DNA from 4 places in the Simplicispira sedimenti genome. Region 1 is predicted to be linked to each of the others. Evidence: predicted binding sites of a transcription regulator. Region 1 holds the regulator's gene; each other region holds the start of a gene.

Region 1 (4,881 bases):
GAGATCCGGAGCGGGGGTGGTGTGGCCCTTGCCATTGAGCGCAGCACCAATGCTTGGCTGCACGCCCGGTTTTTTTACCGGCGCATGCACCTCTTCCATTGCATCAGAATCACTCAGCGATGGAATGCAACGGACCTTGTCCAACCCGAGTTCACGCAGGATTTCGAGTTGAGAATCCGAAGCAATGCGAAACCGATTGACCGGAAATGGATGGCTGAGCCAGCCCAGATCGAGCACGATGTACATGCCGATGCGCAGTTGGTGGATGTCCACCAGGATGGAGGGCTCTTCTTCCATTGCAGGAATGCTGCGTTTCAGTGATCACAGGATAGTCGCTTTGCATTATCAAGCGCTTGTTCCCACCGTTTCAGCTTGGCAGACCAATTGCTGCAATATAGCAACATTTGTATCTAATCGCAGATCAGTGATGGGCGATAGATCAAATCGTGCCACAGGGCCCAAACCGCCACGCCGCTGAGCAGTAATCCGGCCAGTCGCGTGCCCCAATCGGTTCGCCAGGCATTGACGCGGACGCGCACCTGCAACCAAAGCCAGGGGGCCAGCAACAACCATAACCCGCTACCCAGAGCGAAAAAGGCCATCGCCAACGCACCTTGCAGTGCGCCCCCCGTCAATGCGGCGACCAGCAATGCCGAATACAGCAAGCCACATGGCATCAATGACCAGAGCATGCCTGCCATGAACACACCTGTGTGTGACTGAACGAGTGGTTGAACCCGCCGCCACACCGAGCGCCCTGCACGCTCCACCCAGACAGGCTGACGCGCCTGGAGCAACAGCAAGACGCCCCATGCCAGCACGGCCACATGAAAAAAAGTCCATACGGGACGCAGCGCAGACGCCTGCTGTGTCAGCCATGCCAGACTCTGCATGGCCACAGCAGCCAGCGCGCCCACCAAGCTGTATCCGAGGATGCGCCCTGCATGGTAGGCGGACAACCTGCGCCAAGGCACGGCACGGTTCGCCCAATGGACGGGTTGTTCAGCCTCTTGGGCGCCCCCCCCGCCGCCCGACACCACCGCGCTGCAAGGGGCGGCACACATGACAAGGCAGTGCGACCCACCCGCAAGCCCCATGATGAGTGCGGTCCAGGCCAGTGAGGAAAGCATGCAGGTGGCGTATTCCGCGAGGAAAGTTAGATGATCCGCGAAAACCGTGCGCGGTTCTTGTCGGCCTGCAGATACCTGTCAAACACCATGGCAATGGCACGCACGAAGTACCAACCCATGGCCGTGACCTCCAAGCCCTCGTTGCTGACCATAACAAGGCCCTGCTGCTCCAGTTCCTTGAGCTGCTCCAGCTCCGACGCAAAATAGTCCCGCACATTGATCAGCCAGGCCTGCTCCAGCGGCTCAAACAGCAGTTCGCCCTGGCACATGATGGCCATGATGACGGCGCGGCGCACCAGATCATCGCGCGTGAGCGCCAGACCACGCACCACAGGCAGACGACCCTGGTTGAGCAGGTCGTAATAGTCTTCCAGTGTCTTGGCATTCTGACTGTAGGTAGCACCCACACGGCCGATGGCGGATACGCCCAGACCGATCAGGTCGCAGTCCGGCTGCGTGCTGTAACCCTGGAAGTTGCGATGCAGCCTTCCCTGGCGCTTGGCCACGGCCAGCGCGTCCTCGGGCAGTGCAAAGTGGTCCATGCCCACATACACATAGCCCGCGGTGCTGAAGGCTTCGAGCGAGCGTGCCAGCATGGACACCTTGGACGACGCCATGGGCAGGTCAGCCCACACGATGCGCCGCTGCGCCTTGAAGCGCTCGGGCAGGTGGGCATAGGCATAGAGGGCGATGCGGTCAGGCCGCAATTCGGCCACCTGGGCCAATGTGCGGTCAAAGGACTCCGGCGTCTGCTTGGGCAGACCGTAAATCAGATCCACATTGACGGAGTCGAAGCCGATGCTGCGCGCAGACTCCACCAAGGAAAACACCTGTTCTGCTGGCTGGATGCGGTGCACGGCCTTCTGCACCTCGGGATCAAAGTCCTGTACGCCAAAGCTCAGACGGTTGAATCCGAGTTCCGCCAGCAGCGCCAGGCGATCCGCATCCACGGTACGGGGATCGACCTCAATCGAGTACTCCCCCCCCGGCACCAGCGTGAAGCTGCTGCGCAGCATCCCCATCAGGTCACGCAGGCCTGCATCGGATAGAAAGGTCGGCGTCCCTCCGCCAAAATGAATCTGGCTGACCATCTGGCCCACACCGCAATGGGCGGTATGGAGATCGATCTCGCGCTGGAGGTAGCGCAGGTACACATCGGCACGGTCGTGGTGCTTGGTGATGATCTTGTTGCAAGCACAGTAGTAGCACAGCGATTCACAGAACGGAATGTGCACATAGATCGACAGCGGCAACGCCTTGCCCACCGGACTTTGGCGGCGCTGCCCAAGGGCAAGCACGTAGTCCTGCTCTCCAAACGCATCCACGAAGCGATCGGCAGTGGGGTAAGAGGTGTAGCGCGGACCGGAAACGTCGTAGCGGGTCAGCAGTTCGGGGGTGACAATTGTCATTGTTATTCCTGGCTAGCGTGCTTAATGTGCACCAGATTGCCCTTGCGACCCTTGATTCCCGTCAAGCATCCGACATCCGAGTGCAGGATTGGATCATCACCAAGCGGATAGGTCATAATTTGACCTATGTCACACCCCGCCCGCATACCCATCGTCCGTTCGTTACCTGATTCCGAAACGGAAGGATCGGCATGCGAGGATTCACAGACACCCCTGCATATGACACCGCAGACCATCAAGGTTGCCTGCTCCAATTGCAATCTGCGTGAGCTTTGCATGCCGCTGGCTCTCTCCGATGAGCAACTGCGACGTATTGACGACGTGGTGGCCGTGCGTCGGAAAATCAAGCGCGGCAGCACCTTGTTCCGCAACGGTGAAGCCTTCACCTCGCTGTTTGCCATACGCACGGGGTTCTTCAAGACCTGTGTCGCGACTGAAGATGGGCGCGACCAGGTCACCGGCTTCCAGATGGCTGGCGAGATCATTGGTCTGGACGGCATCGTCAACGACCACCATACCTGCGACGCCGTGGCACTGGAAGATGCCGAAGTGTGCGTCATGCCCTTCGAGCGCATCGAAGAACTCTCCCGCGAGGTGAATGCGCTGCAGCACCATGTGCACAAAATCATGAGCCGCGAAATTGTGCGTGAGCACGGGGTGATGTTGCTCCTGGGCAGCATGCGGGCAGAGGAACGGTTGGCGGCTTTCTTGCTCAACTTGGTGCAGCGACTGCATGCACGCGGATTCTCGCAATCCGAGCTGATTTTGCGCATGACCCGAGAGGAAATCGGAAGCTATCTCGGCCTCAAGCTGGAGACGGTGAGCCGCACCTTCTCCAAGTTCGTGGACGACGGCATTGTGGAAGTGAAGCAGCGTCACGTGCGGATACTGAGTCCCGAGGCACTGCATCGCATCGTCAACAACCAGGCTGCCTGCCACTGAACCCCTTGCGCCGCGGCAGACTTACCCCACAGGACGCCGCTGCGAACGCGCCACACCGCAGACTTTGCCGCCAGACCTTGGCGCCAGAGCTTGGCGCCACAGCAACAAGCCGAAGCAAAAAAACATCCCGCTCGCTTGGAAAGCCGTTTTTTTGCCGTTAGCATCGACCTGCCAGTGGACATGCAGGTTTTCGCTGGCGCTATTGACCAATCCCCATAAGGAAAATCCGAAAATGGCAACTGCTAAGAAAGCCCCGGCCAAGAGCGCCGCAGCCAAGACCGCTGCTCCCGCCAAGAAGCGCACCCCCAACGCAGCATTCATGAAGGCGCTCACCCCCAGCCCTGCGCTGGCCGCCGTGGTGGGTGCCAGCCCGCTGCCTCGCACCGAGATCATCAGCAAGCTGTGGGTTTACATCAAGGCCCAGAAGCTGCAGGACAGCGCCAACAAGCGCATGATCAACGCCGACGCCAAGCTCAAGCCCATTTTCGGCAAGGATCAGGTGTCCATGTTTGAAATGGCGGGCCTGATTGGCAAGCACGTCCAGTAAGGACGGCCCCTCCGAGAAGAAGCCGGCTCTGTCGGCTTTTTTGTTGGCCACAAGCAACAATATGCCCCTTGAGCCGCATCAATTTGAATGCTAACCAATCTCGTTTGGCTTAACATTCTCTTGCGAGTTCCTGCATAGCCAAACCTCCGCGCCAGCCATTGCCCTCTCGCCTCTTTCACTGCATGCGTTCAATCGCCTGCAGCCATGTGCATTGCTCTTACCCATGGAGGCCCGATTGGCATACCCCCCCGTGCAGCGCAACCCGAGCGCGCAGCAGTTTTCTCTCACACCCCCCTCGCCACTGCGATTGCTGCCGCTGGCCATTCTGATGCTGGCGGCGTCCCTGGACGTGCAAGCCCAATCCGCCGACGCAGACCGCAGCCTGGCCCCGGTCACGGTGCGTGAACGCGCCGAGGCCGCCGAAGGCAAAGACAGTGTGCGCGCCACCGAGACCACCATCGGCAAGGGCAAGCAGCAGTTGCGCGACATCCCGCAGTCGGTCACCGTGGTGACCGAACGCCTGATCGATGATCGCAACCTCGACACCGTCAAGGAAGCACTGAAAAACACCGCAGGCATCACCTTCCTGGCAGCGGAAGGCGGCGAAGAAGACATTCGCCTGCGCGGCTTTGCCCTGCAAAGCACGGGCGACATGTTCATCGACGGCATGCGCGACCCAGCGTTCTACGAGCGCGATACCTTCAATCTGGATCGCATGGAAGTGCTGCGCGGCTCCGCCTCCATGCTGTTTGGGCGTGGATCGACCGGCGGCGCCGTCAACCAGGTGAGCAAGGCACCGCGACTGATCGACACCCACCAGGTGGACCTGACGCTGGGCAACCACGCGTACCGC
Region 2 (4,881 bases), on a different contig from region 1:
GCCCCGTGTGGCTTCCATCGTGGCATCGTTCATCAAGCCTGAATGGGTGGTGAACATCAAGGAAACCGGCCAGATCCTGCTGGTCGATTACTCCGACATCGAAAACCTGAAGACCACCACCATCGGTTCTGCCAAGTTCCTGCACGACGGCGGTTGGGACGCTTCCAAGCGCTACTTCCTGGTTGCGGCCAACGCTTCGAACAAGATCGCTGCGGTGGATACCAAGACCGGCAAGCTGGCGGCCCTGGTCGATACGGCCAAGATCCCCCACCCCGGTCGTGGCGCCAACTTCGTTCACCCCAAGTTCGGTCCCGTCTGGGCTACCGGCCACCTGGGTGCTGATGTTGTGACGCTGATTTCCACGCCCTCGGAAGATCCGAAGCACAAGCAGTTCAAGCAGTACAACTGGAAGGTTGTTCAGGAAATGAAGCACGTGCCGGGTAACCTGTTCGTGAAGACCCATCCGAAGTCCAAGCACTTCTGGGCTGACGCTCCGCAGAACCCCGACAAGGATCTGGCTGAGTCCGTGGCAGTGTGGGACATGGCCGACCTGTCCAAGCCCAAGGCTGTGCTGAACGTTGCCAAGGATTCCGGTCTGCCGGAAACCAAGGCCGTGAAGCGTGCTGTGCACCCCGAGTACTCGGCTGACGGCAAGGAAGTCTGGATCTCCCTGTGGGGCGGCAAGACCGACCAGTCCGCCATCGTGGTGTATGACGATGCAACTCTGAAGGTGAAGAAGGTGATTACCGATCCGAAGATGATCACCCCCACCGGCAAGTTCAACGTGTACAACACGCAACACGACATCTACTGATAAAACAGCCTTGATCTGAGGCACGGATCGAGGGGCGCAAGCCCCTCGATCCACGCGTCTCCGATGTGATGCATAAAGTGGGGAGAGATTGAATGGCTGGAAAACTTGCAACCCTGTGGGCCACGCTGAAAAAGCCGAGTGCGAAATATTCGCTTCTTGGTCTGCTGATGACGGGTTTTATCTCTGGCATTCTGTTCTGGGGTGGTTTCAACACCGGGATGGAAGCGACCAACACGATGGACTTCTGTATTTCGTGCCATGAGATGCACGATAACGTCTATCAGGAATACAAGAAGACGATCCACTACAGCAATCGCACGGGTGTGCGTGCTGCCTGCTCGGATTGCCATGTGCCCAAGGACTGGACACACAAGATGATCCGCAAGATCCAGGCCAGCCGAGAAGTGTGGGGCAAGCTGACCGGTACGATCGACACCAAGGAAAAATTCGAAGCCAAGCGCTTGGTTCTGGCTGAGCGGGAATGGGCGCGGATGAAGGCCGCCGACTCGCGCGAATGCCGCAACTGCCATAGTTTCGAGGGCATGGACACCGAGAGGCAGAAAGCGCGCGGCGCTAAGATGCACAAGATCGCACAGGAAGAGAAGCAGACCTGTATCGATTGCCACAAGGGCATTGCGCACACCAAGCCCAAAGGCATGAAGGAAGATTCGGACGAAGATCTGTAAGCTTATATGGCAGCCGCTTCCGCAAGGGAGTCGGCTGCCTCTGAGTTACCTACTAGGAGTTATCGATGAAAAAGACTACGCTTTCCATGATGCTTTTGGGCTCGCTGCTGGCTGTGGGTTCGCAGGCCGCTTTCGCAGCACCTGATTGGTCCAAAGTGCCCAAGCGCGACATCCATGTTTTCCACCCAGGTGTCTCGCCCATGGAGTGGGTGGGTAAGAAGTCCGACCACAGCGGTACCGCCGGTCTCAAAAAGGGTGAAACCTGCGTGGGTTGCCACGAAGAGAAGGGTGCGCTGAACTTCGACTTCAAGCGTCTGGCGGGTAAGGACATGGAGCCCAAGGGCGCCCCCAAGACCATGAACTACCCCGTTGCGGTGCAGGCTGCCTATGATGCCAGCAACCTCTACATCCGTCTGACCTTCAAGGCTCCCGCTGGCGGCGCCGACCAGAGCGACAAGGAAAACGAGGTCAAGGCGACCGTGATGTTCCCGGACGCTCAGGTACAACTGGCAAACCAGGCCGGCTGCTGGGCGTCTTGCCACAACGATGCCCGCACCATGCCTGGTGCGGATGACAAGAAGACCAAGTACGTCAAAGCAGGTTCGTACCAGCTGATGCAGTGGAAGAGCGCCAAGGGCGCCAAGGTAGCGAACGGCTCGGTGACCACAGAGCGCAAGATGGATGGCGGTACCCTGGGTGCACAGGCCGAAGGCTCCAAGTCGGGTGATACCTACACCGTCACGTTCACCAGCAAGAACCCTGGCGAAGGCAAGGCGGTTCCGTTCGGCATCGCCATCCACGGCGATCACTCTACCGGCCGCTTCCACCATGTTTCTCTCGGCTACACGCTGGGCGTGGGTGCCGATGGTGACGTGAAGGCGCTCAAGCAGTAACTGATGCGGTATGGCAGAGGGCCGCATGTTCTCGGTCATGCCCCATGGGAGGCGGGTGGCGTTCGCTGCGGCACTCGTCTTCTCTTTCGCTGCGATCCCACTGGTTTCTGCACAGCAGACGGTGGAAGTGGTGATCCAGAAATACCGCTTTGAGCCGGCTGAGGTTCAGATCCGTGCCGGGGACACCGTCAAATGGATCAACCAGGAAAAACGTACCAGCCACTCCGTGCTCTTTGCTCCGGAGCAAGGGGGGGAATCAGAGAGGTTTTTCCCAGGTGAATCTTGGCAGCGAAAGTTTGACGCGCCTGGCCGCTATGTTTATTCCTGCGGCCCACACCCCGAAATGAAGGGTGTGGTGGAGGTGGTAGCACCTTAGTTCTTCAGCGATAGTTCTTAGCCTCTTTTTGGATTGAAGGCTGAGAGCGACAAAATTATCTGAGTTGTTTACTCGGTTGATGCAGATCAGCCTGCTTTGTGCTGGCCTTTCTATATTCCCGAGTGTCTTGCGGCGGGGGAACATCAGCCGGTGAGATGTTGGCTGCGCCAGTGGTCAACCCAACAACTGAGTATTTGGAGCTATCGCATGAAATATTTCCGACCCACGAGCGTCGCGGCTGTTGTGCTCGCGACTTTTGCGCTTGGTGCGTCTGCACAAGAGCAAAAGGGTGTTTCTGAGGTTGAGCGGAACTACCAGGCTGGTACGTCCCCGCTGACCGCCACCCCGATGGTGCAAAGCACCAACCCCAAGGCGCCGCCCATGTCGCTGGTGGAGTTTGAGGCTGCGCGCAAAATTTACTTTGAGCGCTGCGCAGGTTGCCACGGAGTGCTGCGCAAAGGCGCCACTGGTAAACCTTTGACCCCTGATCTGACGGTCGCCAAGGGCACCGACTACCTGAAGGTATTCATTGCCTACGGTTCGCCCGCAGGCATGCCCAACTGGCAAACCTCGGGTGAGTTGTCCGAGGAGCAGGTGGATCTGATGGCGCGTTACATCCAGCACGAGCCGCCCCAGCCACCCGAGTGGGGCCTGGCCGACGCCAAGAAATCGTGGAAAGTCATCGTGCCGCCCGAAAAGCGTCCCACGAAGAAGATGAACAACTACAACATCGAGAACATCTTCTCGACCACGCTGCGCGATGCGGGTGAGATTGCGCTGATCGATGGCGACACCAAGGAAATCATCAACGTCATCAAGACCGGCTACGCGGTGCACATCTCGCGCATGTCGGCATCGGGCCGCTACCTGTTCGTGATTGGTCGTGACGCCAAGATCAACATGATCGACCTGTGGATGGAGAAGCCCGATAACGTGGCCGAAATCCGTGTTGGTCTGGAGGCCCGCTCCGTGGAAACCTCCAAGGCCAAGGGTTACAAGGACAAACTGGCCATCGCCGGTACCTACTGGCCGCCCCAGTTCACCATCATGAAGGGCGACACGTTGGAGCCGCTTCGGATCGTGTCCACCCGCGGCATGGTGGTGGGCACGCAGGAATACCATCCTGAGCCCCGTGTGGCCTCGATTCTGGGATCCCACTACAAGCCCGAGTTTGTCGTGAACGTGAAGGAGACGGGCAAGACCCTGTTGGTGGACTACTCCAACATCGACGTGCTCCGGATCGCCGAAATCGGCTCTGCCCCGTTCCTGCACGATGGTGGCCTGGATTCGTCCAAGCGCTACTTCATGGTGGCTGCCAACCAGAGCAACAAGATTGCTGCCATTGACACCAAGGATGGCAAACTGGCAGGCTTGGTCGAAGTGGGCAAGATTCCGCACCCTGGGCGTGGTGCCAACTTCGACCACCCCAAGTTTGGCCCTGTCTGGGCTACAGGCCACCTGGGTGACGAAACCATTTCCCTGATCGGCACCGACCCCAAAAAGCACAAGCAGTACGCCTGGAAGGAAGTGGCCAAGCTCAAGGGCCCTGGCGGTGGTGCGCTGTTCGTCAAGAGCCATCCCAAGTCCAAGAACCTGTGGTCTGATGCCCCGCTGAATCCGGATCCCGCCGTGTCCCAGTCCATTGTGGTGTACGACATCAACAACCTGGACAAGGGCTACAAGACGTTGCCCATCGCCGAATGGGCTGGCCTGAAGGACGACGGTGCCAAGCGCGTGGTGCAGCCCGAGTACAACAAGGCGGGCGACGAAGTATGGTTCTCTGTCTGGTCTGCCAAGAACAAAGAGAGCGCCATTGTGGTGGTGGACGACAAGACCCTCAAGCTCAAGAAGGTCATCAAGGATCCGCGCCTGATCACCCCCACGGGCCACTTCAACGTCTATAACACGCAGCACGACGTGTATTGATGTACCGAGCGTCCCACCTGCCAAGGTGGGGCCCCATGCAATGCAAAACCGCACCCTTTTGGGTGCGGTTTTTTTGTGGGTGGGTGCCTTTCGTCAGTGGCTGGTCCCTTCGGAGCGCGTGATCTTGTTGTGCAGGTTGTACTTGCCCACCGGCTTGTCCATGGGGATGCGCTTGATTTCCTTGAA
Region 3 (4,881 bases), on a different contig from region 1:
TGCCCCATCATCAGCAGCTTGGCGGTGGTGTTGACGTGGGTGCGCTGCACGCTCTTGCGGTACCAGGTCCAGCCGATCTCCACGCGGCGCACGGCCGGCAGGATGTCGTGGAAGCTGGTGCTGCCCAGCACCTGGCCGCTGGCGTCGTCCAGCACGGCAAAGGCAAAGCGGTGGCCTTGGGCACGTCCCTCCAGCGCGGTTTCGATGTAGGCGCGCGTGTCCTGCGGCTCGGGCACCGAGGTGATGCGCAGCTTCCACAGTTCACCGTCGGCAGCGGCATCGGCCAGACCGGGCGTGTGCTCCAGGCCCAGGGGCTCCAGGCGCAGGCCGCGGTCTCTCAGGGTGACGGGTTCCACAAAGGCCATGGAAATCACTTCTCGTTGGTTTTCTGCGGGTTGCGGAGGTTGCGCCAGCGCCGTGCGGCCTGCAGCCCCAATCCGGCGCTCAGTCCCACCAAGGCGATGGCCAGCACTGTCGTGGTGCCATAGCTGGGGGCAAAGAGATCCCATCCCAGCAGGGTGCCCAGCCAGAAGCCGACCAGCGCCCCGCCGACGAAGCCAATGGCGTCGGACAGGCCTTCGATCAGCAGGCGGTTGGCGTCACGCATGGTGCATGCCCCTTCAGCGGTTGCGCTGGTTCATGAACACCAGCTTTTCGAACAGGCTCACGTCCTGCTCGTTTTTCAGCAAGGCGCCCACCAGCGGCGGCACCGACACCTTGTTGTCGGCGCTTTGCAGGGCAGACAGCGGAATGTCTTCGGCCACCAGCAGTTTGAGCCAGTCCAGCAGCTCGGAGGTGGAAGGCTTCTTTTTCAGGCCCGGCAGGTTGCGCACGTCGTAGAAGGTCTTCATGGCCACCGAGAGCAGATCGCCCTTGAGCGTGGGGAAGTGCACGCCGACGATCTGGCGCATGGTGTCGGGCTCGGGGAACTTGATGAAGTGGAAGAAGCAGCGGCGCAGAAAGGCGTCGGGCAGTTCCTTTTCGTTGTTCGAAGTGATGAACACCAGCGGACGGTGCTTGGCCTTGATGAGCTCGCGCGTTTCGTAGCAGTAGAACTCCATGCGGTCGAGCTCGCGCAGCAGGTCGTTGGGGAATTCGATGTCGGCCTTGTCGATCTCATCGATCAGCAGTGCCACCGGGCGGTCGGCCGTGAAGGCCTGCCACAGCACGCCCTGCACGATGTAGTTGCGGATGTCCTTGACGCGCTCGCTGCTGCCTTCCAGCTGGCTGTCGCGCAGGCGGCTCACGGCGTCGTATTCATACAAACCCTGCTGCGCCTTGGTGGTGGACTTGATGTGCCACTGCAGCAGCGGCATGTCCAGCGCCTGGGCCACTTCCTCGGCCAGCATGGTCTTGCCGGTGCCGGGCTCGCCCTTGACGAGCAAGGGGCGCTGCAGTCGGATAGAGGCGTTCACGGCCAGCATGAGGTCCTGGGTGGCGACGTAATTCTGGGAGCCTTGGAATTTCATGAAAATAAATGCGGTATCGTTGACAAATGGGCTTGACAGGTGCTGGCTATAATCATTTTCAGCGCCTGGGCCCCAGGGTTCTCTTCCACAAAGATTGTGCTCGCAAAATGAAAAAGACGCTCCACATGCTCGTTGTCTTGGCTGTCGCTTGCGGGACCGCCGCCATCCACGCCCAGGAGGTGCAGGGCAACGTCCAGGCCGGTGAACAAAAGAATGCCATGTGCATCGGCTGCCACGGCATCGTGGGCTACCAGTCCAGCTTCCCTGAAGTGCACAAGGTGCCGATGATTTCGGGCCAGAACGCGGCCTACCTGGCTTCGGCGCTGCAGGCCTACCTCAAGGGCGAGCGCAAGCACCCCACCATGCGCGGTGTGGCCATCTCGCTGACCGAGCAGGACATTGCCGATCTGTCCGCCTACTATGCCCAGCATGGCAAGAGCGGCACCGAGTTGCCCGCGGCACCCAAGCGCCAGCCCGATGCCCGCGTGGCCGCGCTGCTGCAAAAGGGCGCCTGCGTGTCCTGCCACGGCGACAACTTCGCCAAGCCCATCGACCCGTCCTACCCCAAGATCGCCGGCCAGCATGCCGACTATCTGTTCGTCGCCCTCAAGTCCTACAAGGAAACCGGCAAGAACGCCTACGTGGGCCGCAGCAACGGCGTGATGGCAGGCGTGGTCGGCCAGTTCTCCAACGACGAGCTCAAGGCGCTGGCGCAGTACATCGGCAAGGTGCAGGGGGACCTGCAGGTGGTGCCGCAGCCGCGCTTCCGCTGACCCTCCCTCGCGCTTGCCACGGGCGCGCCAATACTGGCACGCCGAGGTGCGACATGCTTGTGGCTTGCAGCCCTGCTCCCTACAATGGCAGGCGCATGAAACCGCTGGCCCTTGACCCCCATCATTCAACGCCCAGATCCTTTCGGGTCGGGCCGGGGTGGGCGCAGTCCATCGCCCCGGCCGCAGATTCCTAGGCCCGGCGGCTCTTCTCTCACAGACGTCATCCAATCCCCGCCGGGCACATCCTCGTCCAGTGCAGTGGCATGCACGCGCCGCCCTGGCCCGGTGCCACAGATGCCTTTCTGCCGCGCGAGAGGTGGATGACGCAGACGATGACGCTGAGGCGTCCCGCCCATCTGCCCGAGAGGAGTTCCCATGCGCATCCAGAACATTCTGGCCCTGACCGATTTTTCCACCCCGGCCGAGCACGGCCTGGACCGGGCGGCGACGCTCGCCGCCACCCATGGCGCGCGGCTGCGCGTCCTGTATGTCTGCGAAACGCCGCCGCTGCAACTGGCCGATCCGGCGGCTCGGTTGGAACAGCGCGCGCGCCAACTGGCGCGGCGCCATGGTGTTCCAGTGACTGCGGTGATCGGCACGGGTCGGCCGCTGGACGATTGCCTGGCCGAGGCCGAGCGAGCCGATCTGCTGGTGGCGCACGGACGCATGCACCGTCCCTGGCCCGTGCCGCCCTGGCGCACGCTGCTGTACCCGTTGTTGCGCCGCTGTCCCTGCCCGGTGCTGGTGGCATGTCGTCCGCCGCAGGGGCCTTATGCACGGGTCCTGGTGGCGGTGGATTTCTCTGCGGCATCGCGCCCACTGGTGCGCTACGCGGGCGATTTCGAGACCGGCGCGGCCCTGGAACTGTTCCATGCCATCGACACCCACGATGAAGCCCGGCTGCGCAGTGCCGAGGCTTCAACGGCTGCCGTGCAGGCCTACCGGCGCGAGGTGCTGCAGTACGCGCAGGAGCGGCTGTACCGGCTGTCCAATGTGTTCGATGCTCGGCGCAACCGTGTCGGCACGCTGATCGGCCGGGGCGACCTGGCGCGTCAACTCACGGTACAGCAGGAAAGCGCCGACGCCGATCTGGTGGTGCTGGGCCAGGAGCACCGCTCATGGCCGATGGAACTGCTGCGCGGCAGCGTGCCGCGCCGTCTGCTGGCGGGCGGCCTGGAGAGCGACCTGCTGGTCGTGCCCCATGCCTACCTGGGCGTGGTGCCCGGTGGCGCGCAGCCCGCCCGTCCGGCGGGGCGGCTGACGGCATGACGTGGTGCGCTCAGTCGCGTGTTGCCCGGCGTTGGACAGCGGCGACATAGGCATCGCCATCGGGCGGGCGGCCCGAGCGTTGGCTGTCCCACAGCATCTGGCCCAGGCATTCCATGGTGGCGTGGTGCGCGTCGTGCAGGGAATCCAGGCGCTTGGACAGCAACTCCACGGCCTGGCGGATGCCGCGCGGCTGGTCGATGCTGCACTGCTCGCTGATGGACAGGTGCATCGACAGGTGCAAGAAGGGATTGGTGCGGTCCGGCGTCTCGTCGTAGTTGCGCGCCACGGCGGCGTCCGCATCCGCGAGTTCGGCGTGGTACTCGGGGTGCTCGGCGATCCACAGGCTGGCCAGGGTCTCTATGGCTTCCATGGGCGCGCCCGCACGCGCCTTGGCATGGGCTGCGCAGAAGAAGCGGCGGACGTCGGCTTGGCTGGGCTGGAACATGGCGGCAGTGTAGCGGTGCAGCGGGCCATGCGCGGTGCGCCCCGTGCATGTGCCTGGGCATGGAGGGGCAAACCGGCTTTCAGACCCGCCAGGCGGGCAGTTGCCAGTTGCGCCACACGGCCAGGCCGCGCAGCCCCGCCGTGATGGCCACGCAGGCCACCAGCGGCATCCATTCACTGGTGTGGATTTGGCGCAGCGCCACGTCGGCCCAGCCGCCCGCGAAGGCGCACAGTGCGTAGGGGCGGTGGTCGCTGAAGGCCTGGGGCACTTCGTTGCACAGCACGTCGCGCAGCACGCCGCCAAACACGCCCGTGATCACGCCCATCATCACGCCAATGATGGCGGGCATGCCCACGGCCGTGGCCACATCCACCCCCACGGCCGCAAACAGGCCCAGACCGATGGCGTCGGGCAGCAGCATGGCGCGCTCGGTGGGCTCGAAGTGGCGGTGGCGCATGAACAGCATGGCCGCCAGGGACAGGGCGAGCACACCCCACACAAACTCGGTGTGCCGCACCCAGAAAAAGGGGCGTTGGTCCAGCAGCAGGTCGCGCAGGGTGCCGCCGCCAAAGGCGGCCACAAAGGACACCACGCACACGCCCACGACGTCCAACCGCTTGCGTGCCGCGGCGATGATGCCCGAGAGCGCAAAGGCCGCCGTGGCCGCGATTTCCAGCAGCAGGCGCAGGGTGTGGAGCCAGTCGGAGGTTGGCATGGAACGGGGCGTGAGCGAGGGTGTCATTGTCGCGCACGGCATGTGGGCTGCGCCGGGGCTTGCTAAGATGCCCCGCTCAATTTGAGCTTGTGGCGGACGGTTCCCATGGATGTGCAGACTTGGTTGGCTTTTTTCGTGGCTTCTTGCCTGATTGCGATCTCGCCCGGCTCGGGGGCCGTGCTGTCCATGAGCCACGGGCTCAACTACGGG
Region 4 (4,881 bases), on a different contig from region 1:
GTCAGTGGCCAGCGCCCAGCCCCTGCCAGCGCCCGCCCAGCCCATGGGCCAGGCCCAGCAGATCCAGCGTGCGCGCGACGGTGTGGTCCACGATGTCGTCCACGCTGCGCGGGTGCAGGTAGAACGCGGGCACCGGGGGGCAGACGATGGCGCCCATTTCGGTCACGCTGACCATGTTGCGCAGGTGGCCCAGGTGCAGCGGTGTTTCGCGCGCCAGCAGCACCAGGCGGCGGCGCTCCTTGAGCATGACGTCGGCGGCGCGGGTCAGCAGGCTGTCGGCCAGGCCATGCGCCACGGCCGCCAGGGTGCGCATGGAGCAAGGGGCGATGACCATGCCCGCGCACTGGAACGAGCCGCTGGCGATGCTGGCGCCCACGTTGTCGGCGTCGTGCGCCACATGCGCCAGGGTGCGCACGGCGTCGGGCTCCAGGTGCATTTCATGGCGCAGGGTGCGCCAGCCGGTGTCCGAGACGACGAGGTGCGACTCCACCCCAGGGCAGGTGCGCAGCGCCTGCAGCAGGCGCACACCGTACACCGCACCACTGGCGCCGGAGATGCCCACGACCACGCGTTGCGGCGCCTGCCCTGGTGCGGGGGGCGTGGCCGCAGCGTTCATGCGGCCATCCGGGGGGCGGGTTCGGCGGACGCTGAGTGCGCCGTGAGCGGGTGGGCTGCCAGGTCGGCCTGCACCTGGTCCAGCACAAGCTGGGCTTGTGCGGGGTCGAAGTCTTCGTGGCGGCGCTTTTTCACGCCGTACTGTTGCAATTGGTAGTGGCGCGCAGCTTGAATGCCGTGGCGCGAGAGGCAACCCTGCACGCAGTTGAGTGGGCAGCCGTCCAGCGCGATGATGGGGCGGCCCGAGTGCGCCGTGCGCACCAGGCTGGGCACGTCGCCGCCCACGCCCGCGATGCACGACATCTCGGCCACGCCTGCGCGGTCCAGCCGCAGCGCCACATGGTTGGCCAACTGCGCGGCGCTGGAGCAGCCCGAGCAGGAATAGACCAGGGGCAGTGCAGCGCGCGTGTCTGTCATGGCCGTGCTCCTGGGAAACCGTGGCCAGCGCCGGGGTTGCTGTTGCTGGGGCGCATGCCAGGGCGCAGGGCGGCCAGGCGCGCGAGCACCTGGCGCGGGCCCCATTGCTGCAGATCCAGCACAGGCAGTTCCAGTGCGTCCAGCGTGTTCTTGACGACCAGGCCCAGTTCGGTGTCGCCTTCCATGGAGAGGCGGCGGCTGAAGAACAGCGTGTCCGGGTCTTGCTGGCGCTGGGCCAGCAGCAGGAAGTCGTGGGCGCTGGCACTGATGCACAGGTCGGTCTCGGCGAAGCGCGCACGCGGGGCAAAGGCGCCGCCGGTCCAGGTGTAGTCGAAGGTCACGCCCGCGTCGCGCACATGGATGCGCAGGCGCTTGTTCAGCAGCATCTCGCCCACGTCGCGCGGCAGTTGGCGCGCCAGGCCCACATTGAGTGCGGTGACCAGCAGCACCGAGCCCGGAAATGCGGGCAGGCGCGAGGTGAGGGCCGCCACGGCAGACGGCAGGACAAAGGGGGCGGGGGGCGTGTGCGGGGCGTTCATGGGGGACTCCAGTGCGGGCTTGTCTTGTGCAATGGCGGCGGTGGGCAGCGGTTCAGGCGGGCACCAGGGCCGGGCTGTCCACCAGCTCCAGGCCGGGGCGGCCATGCCAGTAGCCGTTGCAGCTTTGGTCGGGCATGAGGGGCTGGAGCTGGGCGCGGGCCTCGGGGCCGCTGAGCTGGCCCTTGCGCACGGCGTCGAACAGCGCCACCACTTCCGTCATGTGCTGGGACTGGGGGCTGATGCGTGCCACGGCCACGCCCATGCGCTGCATGCGCGGCAGCTCGTCGATGAGGTTGTGCACGCGCGCCGACTGCGTCTGGATGCCGTTGAGCACGAGGAACTCCTCGCTTTCGCGCGTCTTGAGCATCAGGCCGTCGGGGTGGTCCAGGCAGCTGAACTGGCAGTCGTCCTTGGGCAGGTTGCGCTGGCGTGCGGTGAAGCAGCGCGCCGAAAACGCCAGCGGCATGCGCCCGTAGGCAAACACCTCGGTCTGCAGGGCCTGCGGGCCGTTCTGGATCAGGGCGGCCAGGTCTTCGTGCTTCATCTCCAGCGGGGCCACCCAGCGCGTGGCGCCCAGCGAGGCCAGCCACTGCAGCGTGGGCAGGTTGTAGATGTTCAGGTGCATGCCTCCGGTGAAGGGGCGCTTGCCCGCCACGCGCTGCACGGCGCCCATGTCGCCCGCTTCCACCGGCCAGTCGGTGTTGGCCGTGACCTTGTGCATGGTGCTCACTTCCACGCCCGATTCGAGCAGCACCTGGGTGGACAGCACGGCTTCCTTGCCCGATGCGCGCATCAGCTCGGCGATGTCGAGCCAGTCCTGCAGGCGCAGCTCCTTGCGGCGCGAGCAGACGGTTTCGCCCAGATAGACGATGTCCACGGCCGTGGCGGCCATGGCCTCGTAGAAGTCGAAGTAGGTCTGGCGCGACCAGTAGTACTGCGGCGCGCCCAGGGACAGTTTCAGGGTGGGGGTGTTCATCATTTCCAGGGGCGGTGGTAGGCGCCCAGGGTGTGCTGCTGGCCTTCGGCCACCTGGTCCAGGCTGGCCATCCAGGCGGTCTTGGGGGCGTAGCGCAGGCGGTCGGCCTGGCAGCTGTCGATGGCCTCGCGCCAGACCTTGGTGACCTGCGCCACATAGGCCGGGCTGCGCTGGCGCCCTTCGATCTTGACGGCGCGCACGCCCATCTTCATGAGCTGGGGCAGCAGCTCCAGCGTGTTCAGGCTGGTGGGCTCTTCGATGGCGTAGTAGTTTTCGTCCTCGCCCACGTCAAAACGGCCCTTGCACAGCGTGGGGTAGCCCGCGTTCTCGCCGGGGCCGTAGCGGTCGATCAGTACGCCGCCCAGGCGTGATTCCAGGCCCTTGGGCGTCTCCTGCCAACGCACCGCCTTGGCGGGCGAGCACACGCCGTGGGTGTTGGGCGATTCGCCCGTCACGTAGGACGAGAGCGCGCAGCGGCCTTCGACCATCACGCACAGGCTGCCGAAGCCGAACACCTCGATCTCGACCGGGGTGTTGTCGATCACGCGCTGCACCTGCTCCACGGCCAGCACGCGCGGCAGCACGGCGCGCACGATGCCGAACTGCTCGCGGTAGAAGTTGATGGCATCGGCGCTGGTGGCCGAGCCCTGCACCGACAGGTGCAGGCGCAGCTTGGGGTGGTGCTGCGCGCCGTATTGCATCAGGCCGGGGTCGGCCAGGATCACGGCGTCCATGCCCAGGTCCACCGCCTTGTCCATGGCGGCGCGCCAGGGCTCGGGGTTGGCGGCCTGCGGGTAGGTGTTGAGCGCCATGAACACCTTGCGCCCGCGCTGGTGCGCGTACTGGATGCCGTTGGCGATGGCGGCTTCGTCGAAATTGAGCCCGGCAAAGTTGCGCGCATTGGTGGCGTCGCGCAGGCCCAGGTACACGCAGCTGGCGCCCGCGTCCACGGCGGCCTTGAGCGCGGGCAGGCTGCCTGCGGGGCAGACCAGTTCGAACGGGGGCGCGGCCTCGGGGGCTGCGCCGTCGGTGGGGGAAGTGTGGGTTTGCATGCGATCGAAAAACTCGGACGCGGGCGGCCCGGCAGGCACCTTCGCGCAGGCTGAACCATACGCCCCTTCCATCGGTAGGGGCATGATCCAGGTCAAGCAGTGCCGCGCCCTTGCTGGGTCAGTCAGGCGCACAATGGACGATTGCCGCGCGTGCTCTCCTGGCCCCCCATGAACAAGAATCTGTGGCTGCTGGCGCTTTGCCAGGGCCTTTTCCTGACCAACAACGTCGTCTTCATCGCCATCAACGGCCTGGTAGGCCTGCAACTGGCGCCCTATGGCTGGATGGCCACCTTGCCCGTGATGGGCTATGTGGTGGGCGGTGCACTGGCCACCGGGCTGGTGGCGCGCACGCAGCAGCGCTGGGGGCGGCAGGTGTCGTTCCAGATCGGCCTGGCCGTGGCGCTGGCGTCGGCCCTGGCCGGGGCCTGGGCGGTGCGCAGCCACAGCTTCTGGCTGCTGTGTGCGGCCACCGTGGTGGCGGGCTACTACAGCGCCAACGGGCAGTTGTACCGCTTTGCCGCTGCCGAGCTGGCGGCGCCCGCCTTCCGCGACAAAGCCATTTCGCTGGTGCTGGCCGGGGGCCTGCTGGGCGCCGTGGCCGGGCCCAACCTGGCCAGCCACACGCGCACGCTGCTGGCCGTGCCTTTTGCCGGGGCCTATGTGGCGCTGGCAGCGGTGGCGCTGCTGTCCATGCTGTGCATGGCAGCCATCCGTTTTGACGCGCCGCCGCCGCGCACCGCCGCCAGCACCCGCGCCGGGCGCAGCGTGGGCCAGTTGCTGCGCGAGCCCGCCTTTCTGGTGGCCACGCTGGGCGCCGCGCTGGGCTATGGGGTGATGAACCTGCTCATGGCTGCCACGCCGCTGGCCATGCAGGTGTGCGGCTACGCGTTCGACGACGCTGCGCTGGTGCTGGAGTGGCATGTGATCGGCATGTTCGCGCCGGGCTTCTTCACCGGCCACCTGATCCAGCGCCTGGGCGTGTTGCCGGTGATGGGGGCGGGTGTGCTGCTCAACCTGGCCTGCGTGGCCGTGGCGCTGATGGGCGTGGACCTGCACCACTTTGGCATTGCGCTGTTCCTGCTGGGCGTGGGCTGGAACTTTCTGTTCACGGCCAGCACCACGCTGGCGCTGCAGGCCTACCGCCCCGAGGAGAAGGACCGCGCGCAGGCCGCCATCAACTTCTTTGTGTTTGCCACCATGGCGCTCACATCCTTTGCCTCGGGCGCGCTGGTGACCACGCAGGGCTGGACGCTGCTGAACTACGGCTCGCTCGCGCCCATCG

What was found. Region 1 encodes FNR, which switches genes on or off when oxygen is low (the NO sensors DNR and NnrR bind a similar motif). Its sites were predicted from a motif close to TTGATNNNNATCAA; they were not measured.
Region 2: MJ602_RS07390 (nitrite reductase) is a predicted target of FNR. The motif match lies at 2,846-2,859, and genes of this name have one in related genera.
Region 3: MJ602_RS03070 (universal stress protein) is a predicted target of FNR. The motif match lies at 2,354-2,367, and genes of this name have one in related genera.
Region 4: ubiU (ubiquinone anaerobic biosynthesis protein UbiU) is a predicted target of FNR. The motif match lies at 3,682-3,695, and genes of this name have one in related genera.

Annotation. Positions count from the first base shown of each region.
Region 1 is NZ_JAKVIJ010000004.1:35,764-40,644, forward strand. Features, by position in the region: gene MJ602_RS05745 (cyclic di-GMP phosphodiesterase) at 1-297, opposite strand, end outside; gene MJ602_RS05750 (sulfite exporter TauE/SafE family protein) at 411-1,130, opposite strand; gene hemN (oxygen-independent coproporphyrinogen III oxidase) at 1,157-2,539, opposite strand; gene fnr (fumarate/nitrate reduction transcriptional regulator Fnr) at 2,759-3,481, shown strand; gene MJ602_RS05765 (SWIB/MDM2 domain-containing protein) at 3,714-4,028, shown strand; gene MJ602_RS05770 (TonB-dependent receptor) at 4,357-4,881, shown strand, end outside.
Region 2 is NZ_JAKVIJ010000005.1:108,818-113,698, reverse strand. Features, by position in the region: gene MJ602_RS07410 (cytochrome D1 domain-containing protein) at 1-814, shown strand, start outside; gene MJ602_RS07405 (NapC/NirT family cytochrome c) at 907-1,500, shown strand; gene MJ602_RS07400 (ethylbenzene dehydrogenase-related protein) at 1,587-2,393, shown strand; gene MJ602_RS07395 (cupredoxin domain-containing protein) at 2,419-2,769, shown strand; gene MJ602_RS07390 (nitrite reductase) at 2,977-4,695, shown strand; gene MJ602_RS07385 (nitrite reductase) at 4,789-4,881, opposite strand, start outside.
Region 3 is NZ_JAKVIJ010000002.1:125,707-130,587, forward strand. Features, by position in the region: gene MJ602_RS03050 (GNAT family N-acetyltransferase) at 1-365, opposite strand, end outside; gene MJ602_RS03055 (hypothetical protein) at 371-607, opposite strand; gene MJ602_RS03060 (AAA family ATPase) at 621-1,469, opposite strand; gene MJ602_RS03065 (c-type cytochrome) at 1,577-2,242, shown strand; gene MJ602_RS03070 (universal stress protein) at 2,618-3,511, shown strand; gene MJ602_RS03075 (DUF1841 family protein) at 3,522-3,956, opposite strand; gene MJ602_RS03080 (trimeric intracellular cation channel family protein) at 4,036-4,671, opposite strand; gene MJ602_RS03085 (LysE family translocator) at 4,777-4,881, shown strand, end outside.
Region 4 is NZ_JAKVIJ010000001.1:264,482-269,362, reverse strand. Features, by position in the region: gene MJ602_RS01225 (UbiX family flavin prenyltransferase) at 2-616, opposite strand; gene MJ602_RS01220 (putative zinc-binding protein) at 613-1,032, opposite strand; gene ubiT (ubiquinone anaerobic biosynthesis accessory factor UbiT) at 1,029-1,571, opposite strand; gene MJ602_RS01210 (U32 family peptidase) at 1,624-2,532, opposite strand; gene ubiU (ubiquinone anaerobic biosynthesis protein UbiU) at 2,547-3,599, opposite strand; gene MJ602_RS01200 (MFS transporter) at 3,768-4,881, shown strand, end outside.